3 regions of the Pontibacter actiniarum genome follow, and region 2 is predicted to be linked to each of the others. Evidence: riboswitches for the same ligand, from Rfam matches in the RefSeq annotation. Region 2 holds a riboswitch; each other region holds the start of a gene.
The links. Region 2 has a riboswitch for S-adenosylmethionine ahead of CA264_RS08695 (Na+/H+ antiporter NhaC family protein). Riboswitches for the same ligand answer to the same signal wherever they lie in the genome.
Positions count from the first base shown of each region.

Region 1: it holds a riboswitch for S-adenosylmethionine, as region 2 does, so the genes downstream of both, metH (methionine synthase) here and CA264_RS08695 (Na+/H+ antiporter NhaC family protein) in region 2, are expected to answer to the same signal.
Region 3: it holds a riboswitch for S-adenosylmethionine, as region 2 does, so the genes downstream of both, CA264_RS02560 (phosphoadenylyl-sulfate reductase) here and CA264_RS08695 (Na+/H+ antiporter NhaC family protein) in region 2, are expected to answer to the same signal.

Region 1 is NZ_CP021235.1:3,915,310-3,919,520, forward strand. Features, by position in the region: gene metH (methionine synthase) at 1-1,677, opposite strand, end outside; SAM riboswitch class I at 1,748-1,856, opposite strand; gene rpmA (50S ribosomal protein L27) at 2,851-3,120, opposite strand; gene rplU (50S ribosomal protein L21) at 3,192-3,500, opposite strand; gene CA264_RS16850 (ribonucleoside-diphosphate reductase small subunit) at 4,127-4,211, shown strand, end outside.
Region 2 is NZ_CP021235.1:2,007,809-2,012,019, forward strand. Features, by position in the region: gene CA264_RS08690 (DUF58 domain-containing protein) at 1-596, shown strand, start outside; gene CA264_RS08695 (Na+/H+ antiporter NhaC family protein) at 698-2,038, opposite strand; SAM riboswitch class I at 2,279-2,381, opposite strand; gene CA264_RS08700 (N-acetylmuramoyl-L-alanine amidase) at 2,554-3,474, shown strand; gene CA264_RS08705 (DUF819 family protein) at 3,956-4,211, opposite strand, start outside.
Region 3 is NZ_CP021235.1:594,370-598,580, forward strand. Features, by position in the region: gene CA264_RS02550 (sulfate adenylyltransferase subunit 1) at 1-495, opposite strand, end outside; gene cysD (sulfate adenylyltransferase subunit CysD) at 497-1,405, opposite strand; gene CA264_RS02560 (phosphoadenylyl-sulfate reductase) at 1,522-2,241, opposite strand; SAM riboswitch class I at 2,563-2,666, opposite strand; gene CA264_RS02565 (hypothetical protein) at 2,875-3,594, opposite strand; gene CA264_RS02570 (DUF4153 domain-containing protein) at 3,724-4,211, opposite strand, start outside.

The DNA.
Region 1 (4,211 bases), 1.9 Mb from region 2:
ACCACTTACCAGCGCATGCGGCAGGTTCGCCTTGATCCATTTTATCGTTTCGATATAGTCTACCGCATAGTTGTTATGCTCTTCTATACCTGTGGCTATGGCCAATATGTTAGGGTCGAAGATGATATCCTGTGGCGGGAAGCCAACTTCATCCACTAAAATGCGGTAAGATTTTTCGCAGATTTCTATTCTACGCTCAAAGGTATCCGCCTGGCCCTGCTCATCAAATGCCATCACAACAACGGCTGCACCATACTGGCGCACCTTGCGAGCCACCTTTTTAAAGTTCTCTTCGCCTTCTTTTAAGCTGATGGAGTTTACGATGCTCTTGCCCTGCACACACTTCAAACCTGCCTCAATCACACTCCATTTAGAGGAGTCGATCATGATTGGCAACTTTGAAATGTCGGGTTCAGAAGCGATAAGGTTCAGGAAGTTGGTCATGGCCTGCTCTGAGTCAAGCATGCCTTCGTCCATGTTTACATCGATAATCTGGGCACCACCTTCTACCTGCTGCTGCGCCACCGATAAGGCTTCCTCAAACTTTTCTTCTACAATAAGGCGGGCAAATTTCTTAGAGCCGGTTACATTGGTGCGTTCGCCAACATTTACAAAAAGGCTTTCAGGGTAAATGGTGAGGGGCTCGAGGCCGCTGTAGCGAGGGAGAGGAGCTACCGGGGTGGGAACGTGCGGTTTATACTTCTGCACTAAGTCGGAGATTACTTTGGTGTGTACGGGCGTAGTGCCACAACAACCACCCAGTATGTTCACCAGCCCTTCCTTTAGATATTCCTCTACAATCTCGCCCATTTGCTGCGCGGTTTCGTCGTAGCCGCCAAAGGCGTTTGGCAAACCAGCATTTGGGTAGGCACTAATGTAGCAGTCGGAGATACGGGATAGTTCTTTAATGTGCGTCTTGAGCTGACGCGCACCTAAAGCACAGTTAAAGCCAATGCTAAGTATAGGTGCATGCGAGATGGAGTTCCAGAAGGCTTCTACTGTCTGGCCAGACAAGGTACGGCCGCTGGCATCTGTGATCGTACCCGACACCATGATCGGCAGCGCTTTGCCACCATCCTGCACGTACTGGTCTATTGCGAAAAGCGCAGCCTTACAGTTCAGCGTATCAAATACTGTTTCTACCAATAGCAGGTTAGAGCCACCATCCACCAGGCCACGCACCTGCTCACAGTATGCCTCCACTAGTTGATCAAAAGTGATGGCGCGGTAACCAGGGTTGTTTACATCCGGGGAAAGCGAAGCGGTACGGTTGGTAGGGCCAATGGCACCGGCCACAAAACGCGGTTTACCCGGTACTTTTGCTTCTATCTCATCTGCTGCCTCACGTGCTAACCTTGCCGACTCATAGTTTAGCTCATATACTATGTGTTCCAGGTGGTAATCGGCCATGGCGATGCTGGTGCCGCTAAAGGTATTGGTTTCGATGATATCGGCACCAGCCTCTAAATATTCTGCATGTATGGCTTTGATAACGTCTGGGCGGGTAATAGAAAGCAGGTCGTTGTTGCCTTTCAGATCGCTGGCATGGTCTTGAAAGCGTTCGCCACGGAAGTCTGCTTCCTGTAACTGGTAACGCTGAATCATGGTGCCCATAGCACCATCCAGCACTAGCACACGCTCTTGCAGCAGTTTATGTATCGGATGTAATTTTGTCATTTCGGTGTCTTTCTTCTCTTCAGTCTTCTACGAGGCTTATCAAGAAGGACACCTATGGGAGGCAGGATCGCTCTTATCTTCCCTGGCAGCAGTTGCTCCAGGAGGGAGTTAGCACCAAGCTTTATACATGGTTGCTAAGACGTCGTCGGGCCCTATCCCTCAGTCTTTCTTGATAAGTGTAAGCAAAGTAAAGGTATATCCGTGGGAAAAAGAAATTTAGTTGCCTGAAATGTAGGCGATTTGTCTGAGCTGGCGTGGTTCTGTTTACCCACGGCTCCAGTTGGAAGCTTTTCCTCTGCTATCCTTTTGCTATCCTTCGGTCGCCATGCCTGCGGAACCGGAACAACTCTCATTAGAGAACCACTATTCCCAAGGCTGGTATGCTGCTGCCATCATTCAAGTATAATGTTGTTGTTTGGCTGATGCTGGGGTGCAAGTATAAATTTCATAGCGAGCGTCATCGCGCGGACAGGTCGCGAACTGTCCCTACAAAGTTTTGCAGGAGCTCCGTCAGCTTTGGCTACCAAAAACATTTTCAGCCTTTCCGGTGGCGAGCGCGAGCGAGGCAGCCCGAGACACGAGTAAGAGGGCCCCTATACCCGACAGGAAAAGCACCCGGCACGACGCGGAAAGACGGGCCCTCGCGGGCATGAGCGCTCTAAAGTATAAAGTGAAACAGTAGGTGTTTGGGAACTGGAGGGTGAACGGGAACTACAAAGAACAGCTTGGCTGAAGTTATAATTAGCAGATGCTATGCAAGTATAACTCTGTAGCTTTTAAAGCACGAGTTGCAAACTCGCGCTAGCAGGGTGGAAGTATAAATACAGCTAGCAGGGGCAGTTAGAGGCACAAGCGGACGCTTGCGCCAGAGAAGCAGTTTTGTAGTTCAGCTGTAAGTATGGCTTTGCAAGCCAGTCGAGTTACAAACTCGACATTATAGTAGGACACGAGTTACAAACTCGCGCCAGCGGAGGCTAGCGGAGGCTAGCGCAGGAAGAAAAGTAAGGCCAAGCCGGCGAGGCGAAAAGGCAGCTATGGACAAGGTATAGCCTAAAGCTCTGGATGCACAAAAGCAACCTGCCCATACTCAGCTAGAACACACTCCACAAGTATAAAAACAAAAGAGGGATGCCTTTGGAGCATCCCTCTTTCAGTATCAATAAAACCTAAAAATTAAGCTTCCGCCTCTACTTTAGGAATTACAGAAACGTAAGAACGGTTTTTCTTACCTTTTCTGAATGATACAACACCGTCAACCAGAGCAAACAGGGTGTGGTCTTTACCAATACCTACGTTTGTGCTTGGGTGGTGCGCAGTACCTCTTTGTCTTACAATGATGTTACCTGCGATGATGTCCTGGCCACCGTAAATCTTAACACCTAGTCGTTTAGAATGCGATTCGCGGCCGTTGTTAGAACTACCAGCTCCTTTTTTGTGTGCCATCTTTTTAACTATTTAACTCAGGTTAGCGAACTAAGCCTGAAAGGATTCAACGATTAATTTCTTCTTACTGCTTAACCAATGCTCTCGATAAGAACTTTAGTATAGTTCTGACGATGTCCTCTCGACTTTCTATACCCTTTTCTTCTCTTCTTCTTGAAGACATGAACTTTGTCAGCTCTGAACTCACCCAGGATTTTACCAGTTACCTTGATACCATCCACGAAAGGGGCGCCAACAGTGATGTTGCCGTTATCATCTGTAAGAAGAACATTGGCGAACTCAACGGCGTCACCTTCTTTGCCGGAAAGCTTGTTAGCGTAGATGAACTTACCGCTCTCTACTTTGGTCTGTTGACCTGCGATTTCTACAATTGCGTACATCAGCTTCAATGTATGTTTAAAGTTTAGTCCGCAAAAGTACGGCAACTAATTGATAATTGCAACGCCTTGTGCGTGAAAAAGTTCAGCGCCAACCCCATCTTTTACACACCTCTGTGGAAAACTGTGTTGATATCTAATCGCCAACTTTCAGCGCCTGTTTAAAACCCTCACAAACAACTACACCCCAGAACCTTACAGCAGAAGTGCCGCAGCCACCTTTTCCACAAATTACACATTTGCCCGTCGCCCGTTACACGCATTTCACCCCGTCAAGCCCTTCTTTCTGCTTTTTGCAGCGCTTCGTGTGTAAAACTCCCTTACCTTTGCACGGTGGCGCTTCACCAACCACCACACCTTTGCCATAATATTTAAATCTAAATATATAATGGAAAATGAATGTTGAAAACAGTGTGCATTAGCCCGAAAAACGGCCTAGAATAGCCGCCAGGAGGATGTGCATAAATTGAACAACTTTCACCCATGAAATCGAGTTCATTTCTATATATTTGAAGTCAGAATATTTACGGGCCAGCTGTTCGGGCAAGGCCAAAACATTCTTAGATATGGTTGGTTTTGAGTGCGCAGGCACACCCTAAACCCTATTAATTATTAAAACTTACGTGATTATGGAGCCAATACTGCAAGAGAACCCAAACCGCTTTGTGCTGTTCCCGATTCAGAACAATGAGGTATGGCAGATGTATAAGCAGG
Region 2 (4,211 bases):
AGGGACGGGTGATGCAGATGCCCTTCGAGGAACTCACCCTGCTGGACTACGCCATCAACGCCTCTCTCGTTATCTCCAACATCGCCCTCAAAAAGCAGGACAAGGCCGGCGTCATCACCTTCTCCGACAAGATCAGCAACATACTCCCGGCACAGCGCAAAGAAAACCAGTTGCGCCGTATTCTGGAGTTGCTCTACAACCAGAAAACCCTCTACCAGGAAACAGACTACGAGCGCCTCTACACCACGGTGCGCCACTCCCTGAAACAGCGAAGCCTGCTCCTGCTGTTCACCAACTTTGAAACCCTCAACGGTGCAGAACGCCAGCTCCCATACCTCCGCGCCCTGGCCCGGCACCACCTGCTGGTGGTCATCTTCTTTGAAAACACCGAGCTGCATGAGGTGCTGCGCCGGCCTGCCACCAACACAGCGCAAGTATACACCAAGGCCATCGCGCAGAAGTTCAGCTATGATAAGCGAAAAGTGGTAAAGGTACTGCGCCAGCACGGCATCCACACCATCCTCACCCCACCCCAGGACCTGACGGTGAACACCATCAACAAATACCTGGAGCTAAAAGCACGGGGCCTGATCTGATAAAAAAAGGGAGACAAAGCTTGTCTCCCTTTTTTGGTAAGGTTAGTAAAGTTAGAATAGTTGCGGATGTATTTAAGGTGAGAGTAATGCGTGTTTATGCGTTATGCCGCCACAGCGGGCGCAGCGGCAGGCTGCCTGGCCAAAAACCTGTCCACGAGTGGTGTGTAGATAGCCACCAAACTGAACAGCAGTAACAGGTACAGATACCAGGCGGAGGCCCAGAGGTCCAGGAAGCTCAGCTGCCCCTCGGTAAAGCTGAGCAGGATCAGGATCTGCGCGCCGTACGGCAACAGGCCCTGCACCACGCACGAAGCGATGTCAAGCAGCGCTGCGGTTTTGCGCTTATCGATGCTGTATTTCCGGCTCACCTCCTTCACCACTTGCCCCGTGACCACAATAGAGACCGTGTTGTTGGCGATGGCCGTATTGGTGCCGCCTACCAGCGCCAGTATGCCTGTTTGCGCAGAGCGGAAACCGCGGGTGGCTTTGCTCACGCGCTGCAGCAGGAAGGCAATTCCGCCTGCCTCGTTCACCATCTGAGCCAGGCCGCCTGTGAGCATGGAAAGCAGGAAAATCTCGATCATGCCTGTAAAGCCTTCGTACACGCTGCGGCCGAACGACAGCACCTCCAGGTGCCCCGTTGCCAACCCAACCGCCCCGGACGCCAGGGTGCCGACCGTCAGCACAACGAACACGTTCACACCGGACACGGCCAGCACAATCACAAGCTGGTAAGGCGCTATTTGCCAGAAAGAAGCGGCGTGCAGCTCAGGCAGCAGGTTTTCCGGCGTTCCGGCCGTGTTCCAGCCTGTAAACAGCAGCAACCCTATGGTTACCAAGGCCGCCGGGCCTGCAATCAAAATATTTACCCTGAACTTATCGCGCATGCTGCACTCCTGGGTTTGCGTGGCGGCAATCGTGGTGTCGGAGATAAACGAGAGGTTATCGCCGAACATCGCGCCGCCCAGCAAGGCTCCCAAAAGCAAGGGCAGCGACGTATGGCTTTGCTCTGCCAGCCCTACCGCAATCGGGCCCAGCGCCACAATGGCACCGACCGAAGTTCCTGTCGCCGTGGAAAGGAAAGCCGCCAGCAGAAACACGCCCAGCGCCAGGTACTGCACCGGCAGCACGCTGAGGCCCAGGTTAACGGTGGCGTCTACCCCGCCCACGGCCTTTGTTACCGTGGCAAACGCGCCTGCCAGCAAGTAGATCAGGCACATGGTAACGATCTTGGAGTCGCCGCAGCCCCGGATAAGCGCCGCCACTTTCGCCTCCGTAGAACCACGAAGTATAAAAAAGGCCGAAACAATGCCCAGCAAAACGGCCACAGGCGCAGGAAGTGCATAAAAATCATTTAAAAGGATGCCTGCCCCCAGGAAGGTAAGCACAAACACCAGGAAAGGCACAAGGGCCCATCCCCCTGTTTTCTGAATATGTTGCATGTATAGATGAAAGCGAAAGGCAGGAGCAGGTACCAAGTACTTGCAGCAGCCACGCCCGGTTAATGAAAAGAATGTACAGTTAGTTTTATCCCCTGCAGAAAAGCGACGGGGTGCGGTTCAGTGACCGAAGAAAAGGCTTACCCTCAACAGCAGTAACAACAGTAGCAGGCGCGCACAGGCGTTGCGGTAAAGGCACGGAAAAGAATAGCGGAAAGCTGGTGTAACAGGTGCATGAGGTTAAATTTATAGGTCCCAAACTGGGCAGGTGTTAGCACCTTTACGGCCGCGGCCGTGGTTGCTAGAGGTTCGCTGAGCCTGCTCTCTCCCCTCTTCTTTATAAATCTTGCATAAAGATGCCACAAAGGTAAAAGCAGCCGCGCGACAAAATCAAACCTTTTCGGAAACTTCTAAGAACATTTATATTCCAGTACGGCTATTATTCAGTGTCTAAACTTGCATCTGTGCCGAAAATCCGGCAAGTTTAATGTTCTGAAAAATCACCCAAAACAACCAATATGAAGTATACCGCTACTGCTTTTTTTGCCCTGCTGCTGGCGAGCGCCAGCTTTACCGCCTGTACCAAAAACCCTTATGCCAGCACCAACAAAGCGCACAAGAAACAGCTGAAGACCTACGCCAGGCAGCTCCGCACAGTTCCGGCCACTATCCCAGGCGAGGAGCGCCTGCAGCAGGGGGATTACTGGGTGGGCACCACCAACTTCAGCATGCGGCGCCCTAACTTCGTGGTAATTCACCACACGGCGCAGAACTCCACCGACCACACGCTCAAGACGTTTACGATGCCGAAGACCCAGGTGAGCGCGCACTATGTGATCGGCCGCGACGGCAAAGTATACCACATGCTGAACGACAACCTGCGCGCCTGGCACGGGGGCAACAGCCGCTGGGGCAACGACCGGGACCTGAACTCCTCCTCCATCGGCATTGAGCTGGACAACAACGGGCTGGAGCCTTTTTCGGAGGAGCAGATCAACAGCCTGCTGGACGTACTTGCCATGCTGAAGGAGACGCACGGCATCCCGGCCGCCAACTTCATAGGCCACTCTGACATTGCCCCGACGCGCAAGAACGACCCGAACCGCACCTTCCCGTGGAAGAAACTGGCGGATGCCGGGTACGGCCTGTGGTACGACGAGGGGGTGGTGGAGAAGTACCTGCAGCCGGCCGCGCCGATCACGGTTCTCGACAGCACCGGCACAAAACCTGCGCTTATACTGCAGCCGACCGACTCTGTTTCCACCATTCCTCCTCACTTTAACCCCAAGGACGCGCTCCGCATCATTGGCTACGATACCCGCGACATGCCAGCCGCCATCAAGGCGTTTAAGCTGCACTTTATCCAACACGAGGTAGACACGGTGCTGACGGCAAAAGACAAAATCGTACTTTACAACCTGTACCAAAAGTATTTGTAGCAGTTACTTCTTGAAACTAACACAAGCTGTGATGTGCAATTTGAAGCTTCCTAACGGTTGATTGAAGCGCACGCTTATCTCTCTACCCCTTTCAAAGGGGGCTTGGCAGAAGCTCCGTCAGCCGTGGCTATTGGAAATGATCCCAGTCTTTCCGTTGAGCGCCTTGTAGCTTTCCGGTGCCGCGCGAGCGGCAGCCGTTAGGCAGGAAAGATACACAGCGCGATGCGGGAAGACGAGGCCCCGCGGCCGGGAGCGCACCAAAGCTAGAAGTGAAACTTAGCAGAAGCGAACCTGAAGGATGAACAACAGCCAGAAAGTATAGCTCATTCCAAGTAGCAGAAAGCAGCGGCAGTTAGCGCAAAAAAAAATTGCACACACCAAGAGAATTTATCATACTCATCCACAGAAGCTCCAAAACAAACCGGCCCCGGCAGAAGATAACGATCTCCTGGCGGGGCCGATTCATGTAAGCTATACTTGCCTAGGCCAGCATGTTCCATACATACTGCAGCATCAGCCCGCAGAGGTAAGCGCCATAGGTGCCCACGGCATACCCGAGCACGGCCAGCAGCACGCCCACCGGCGCCAGAAACTTGTTGAAGGCCACCGCCACGATTGGTGCAGAGGCTGCCCCGCCGATGTTGGCCTGGCTGCCCACCGCCACATAGAAAAAAGGTGCCCGGATAATACGCGCCACCACCAGCATAATGATGATGTGGAAGATGATCCAGAGCGCC
Region 3 (4,211 bases), 1.4 Mb from region 2:
GGCAAACTGCTTATAATCAGCTATAATCTGATTATACACCTGCTCGTCATAACCTACCAAGTCCATCTTATTGATGCAGATAACCAAATGCGGAATACCTAGCAGGGAAGAGATAATAGAATGGCGACGCGTCTGCTCCTGTACTCCTTTGCGGGCATCTACAAGTATGATAGACAAGTTTGAGTTGGATGCACCTGTAACCATGTTGCGGGTATACTGAATGTGACCCGGCGCATCGGCAATGATAAACTTACGCTTTTCGGTAGAGAAGTACTTATAAGCTACATCAATGGTGATGCCCTGCTCGCGCTCTGCCTTCAGACCATCCGTTAACAAGGAAAGGTCAACCTGCCCGTCTTCGTTCAGGCGGCCAGAGCTTTCGATGGCTTCCAGTTGGTCGGCAAAAATCTGTTTTGTATCGTACAGCAGGCGACCTATCAGGGTGCTCTTTCCATCGTCTACGCTGCCTGCGGTAATAAATCTTAGTATATCCATCTTAAAAGTATCCTCCTTTTTTGCGGTCTTCCATTGCTGTTTCAGACAGCTTATCATCGATACGGGTCGCGCCACGCTCACTTATTTTAGACTCCAGAATCTCCGCGATTACGCCGTCTATATCATGTGCGATTGACTCTACAGCAGCTGTACAGGTCATATCGCCCACCGTGCGGAAACGTACCTGCTTTCTCACTACCACATCGTCCGGCTCCTGATAAATAAAGTCAGACCATGCCATCAGCTTCCCATCACGCACCAGACACTCGCGCTCGTGAGTATAGTAGATGTTCGGCAGCTCAATACCTTCACGTTTGATGTAGTTCCACACGTCTAGCTCCGTCCAGTTTGAGATCGGGAACACGCGTACGTTTTCACCTTTTGTGATGCGGCCGTTGTAGATGTTCCAAAGCTCCGGGCGCTGACGTTTCGGGTCCCACTGGCCAAACTCGTCACGAACAGAGAAGATACGCTCTTTGGCGCGGGCTTTTTCTTCGTCGCGGCGGGCACCACCAATGCAGGCATCAAAGCCAAACTCTTCGATAGTTTCTAATAGGGTATGTGTTTGCAGCGCATTGCGGCTGGCGTAGCGACCTTTAGGTTCCGATAAACTCTTGCGTTTGATGGTGTCTTCCACGTTGCGCACGATCAGCTTTTCGCCCAGGCGCTCTGCTAATTCATCGCGGTAGCGAATAGCCTCTGGGAAGTTATGGCCGGTATCGATGTGCACCAGCGGGAACGGGAATTTACCCGGTCTAAAGGCTTTCTCAGCCAGGCGTACCAGTGTGATAGAATCTTTGCCGCCCGAAAAGAGCAGGGCTGGCTTTTCAAACTGCCCCGCTACCTCGCGCATAATGTGGATAGCTTCTGCCTCCAACTGGTCGAGGTAATCCAGATATCTCTTTGTCATAATTTGTATTTAATTCTGAATTATGAATGCTGAATTATGAATTGGAGCAAGAAGCCTATGCCTTTTATCCATTCACAAAACACATTCATAATTCATGATTTCTAATTTATAATTAGCTATCGTGCGTGCAAGCCGCATTCTTTTTTGGAGTTGTCTTCCCACCACCAGCGGCCGGCTCTAAAGTCTTCACCTTCAGCGATGGCACGGGTACAAGGGGCGCAGCCTATGCTTACAAAGCCTTTGTCGTGCAGCGGGTTGTATGGGATGTTTAGCGTTTTTACAGCAGCCTTTACATCCTCCAGCGACCAGTCCAGCAATGGGTTATACTTAATCAGTTGGTGGCCTTCGTCCCATTCCAGCAGCTGCAGGTCCTGGCGTGCACCTGATTGATCGGCACGAATACCCGTCACCCAGATGTTCACTCCTTGCAGGGCGCGGTTCAGTGGCTCCACCTTACGGATGTAGCAGCACTGTTTTCTGTCGTCGATGGAGTTGTAGAAGCTCATAGGGCCTTTTTCGTTTACCAACTGCTCTACCGCCTCATGCTTCGGGAAGTATACTTCTATCTTTTTGCCGTAGTGGTTGTTGGTTTTGTGCAGCAGGGTATAGCTCTCGTTAAAGAGGCGACCTGTATCCAGCGTGAACACACGTATCGGCAGGTTATTCTCGAAAATGAAATGCGTAATGACTTGGTCTTCTATACCAAGGCTGGAGGAAAAGGCAATATTGCCATTGAATTCCTGTGCCAGACGCTGCAATCCCTCCTCAGCCGAAAGTCCGGTAAGGGAGGCGCGCAGGCTGTCCAGCTTCGCCAGCAATTCTTGTGATAAATCCATGGGATATACTTTAATCTCTTGAAAACTAAATTGGTAACTGACGTCCCATTCATGGCTATAACTATGCCAATCCACCACAGGAGGAGCAGGCACCGGTATTTCTGCTGTGCTCTAAGAGTGGCAGCAGGCTCCTGCGGGAGCTTTTTTAAAACCGTAATGGGACTGGTGAGAGGAGCTTTAGCAGCTGGAACAACAACAGCAACAACAGATCTGCTTTGCGCGCGCAGTTGTTGGGGCAGAGGCAGCAAGGGCTGTGGCGTAGCCATAACCTGCTGGGGTAAGTGTTGCTGATGTAAGGTTGTAGGTTTGCATTGCTTTATCAATTTATATGCCCCGGCCCGGCCGGGATAGGATTTGGCACCTTACCGTACCGGAGGTTGCCAGAGGGTCGCGGAGCCTAGTCTCTCGCCTCTTCTTTATAAATTTATTACAGACGTTACGTCCATTGGTGATACTCCTACAAAATTACGGCTTTTTCTGAGATGTGTAACCCTTTGTGTAAAATATTGTGAAACAGCGGTGAAGATAAGGGCCACAGGGCAGAAATAACAGGTGCCTGGGTCAGCGGAAGTGGCGTGGTAAAAGCTGTATGAGGGCTGTATTTGCTGCGTTACACTCCCGGGCCGCAGGCGGTCAGGCCGCCAGCTGGGTTACATACTTTACGAGCGAGCGCTTGGCGATGGGCAACAGCGACTGCTCCACCGGAATCGGCAGCTTGGCCACAGCCAAAAACGTAGCCGGGTTGGGCAGCTCCTGGCGCTCTCTTATCAGTTGCACTTTGAGGTGCTCGTGTGTCTGGGCCAGGCTGCGCCGCACTGTTTGCAGGTGCCGCGTGTTAATGCCCCGGTACTTTTCGTAGGTATTCTCAAACACCGTGATGTGGTAGGCATACACCTGCGTTTCCTTGCCGGGGTAAGTGTCCAGAAAGAGGTAGCCCTCGTTGTGGTACATGGGGGTAATACCGACCGGGCTGATCTCCAGGTGGCGCTCCACAAACTCATAGAGTTCTTTGCCTTCCCCCAGCGCCTGGCTGAACAGCGGCGTGGCGTATTGTATGATTTCCTCTATCTGCTCCATCGTTTCGTCGTCCTGCACGATTTTCTCATACACCAGCTCCAGCTTTTCAAAGTCGGCACGGCTGATGCGCTGCGGAAACGACTCGTACACCAGGCGCTTGTGCTCCTTTACCTGTTGCAGGTTGCGGTAGTGCATGATCAGGTCCGAGAAAATAGGGTAGAGGCGCTGCTTGCCAAACTCTGATTTGGCTGCCTGCAGGTAAGCCAGCAGCAGGTACTTTTTATACTCAAAATCCAGAAGCCCTTCGGTGAGCCAGTTGACAGGTAGGGTGTTCATAGGCCATCAACTTAAGTAGTTTGTACTTGTGCTATTAAACGGAAAAGGGGCAGGAGAAGGTTGGGCAGCGGTAAACGATTGGAGCGGCAGCGCCTGCGGTGGGAGCAAAGCACCGGTAGCCCGGCCGGCTTACCTAAAGCCGAACAGCAGCGGGAAGAGAAACACCACAACGACTACCCAGGCACCGTAAACGGGAGCGTACGCAGCAATAGCCCTTCCTACAGCAGCTGTGTCAGCCTTTCTGGTCACGCTTCTGTAGAGGCCAAAGGTTACCAGCAGCAGGTTTGCCAGGATCAGGATGTTGCCTCCCAACACAGCCAGCCTGTTGGGCGTAAAGCCCCACTCCGCTATCCGGAACAGGATGGCAGACAGCGCGATGCTGTTTACAAGTATGGTTACTACTGACAAAAGCAAAAGCACCCAGGCCGCCGTGGTGTTGCGCGCTGCCCTGGAGTTTTCTGCCACCGAAAAGAAAACAATAGCCATTACCCCGATCAGCAGCAAGTTAAAGAGGAGCAGGAACTCGCGGTCGTTGTAGGGGTCTTTGCCGGAGTACACGATGGCGCCCAGGTAAACCACAAGCATGGCCAGCACTAGCGGCCCAAAGATCCTGGCAA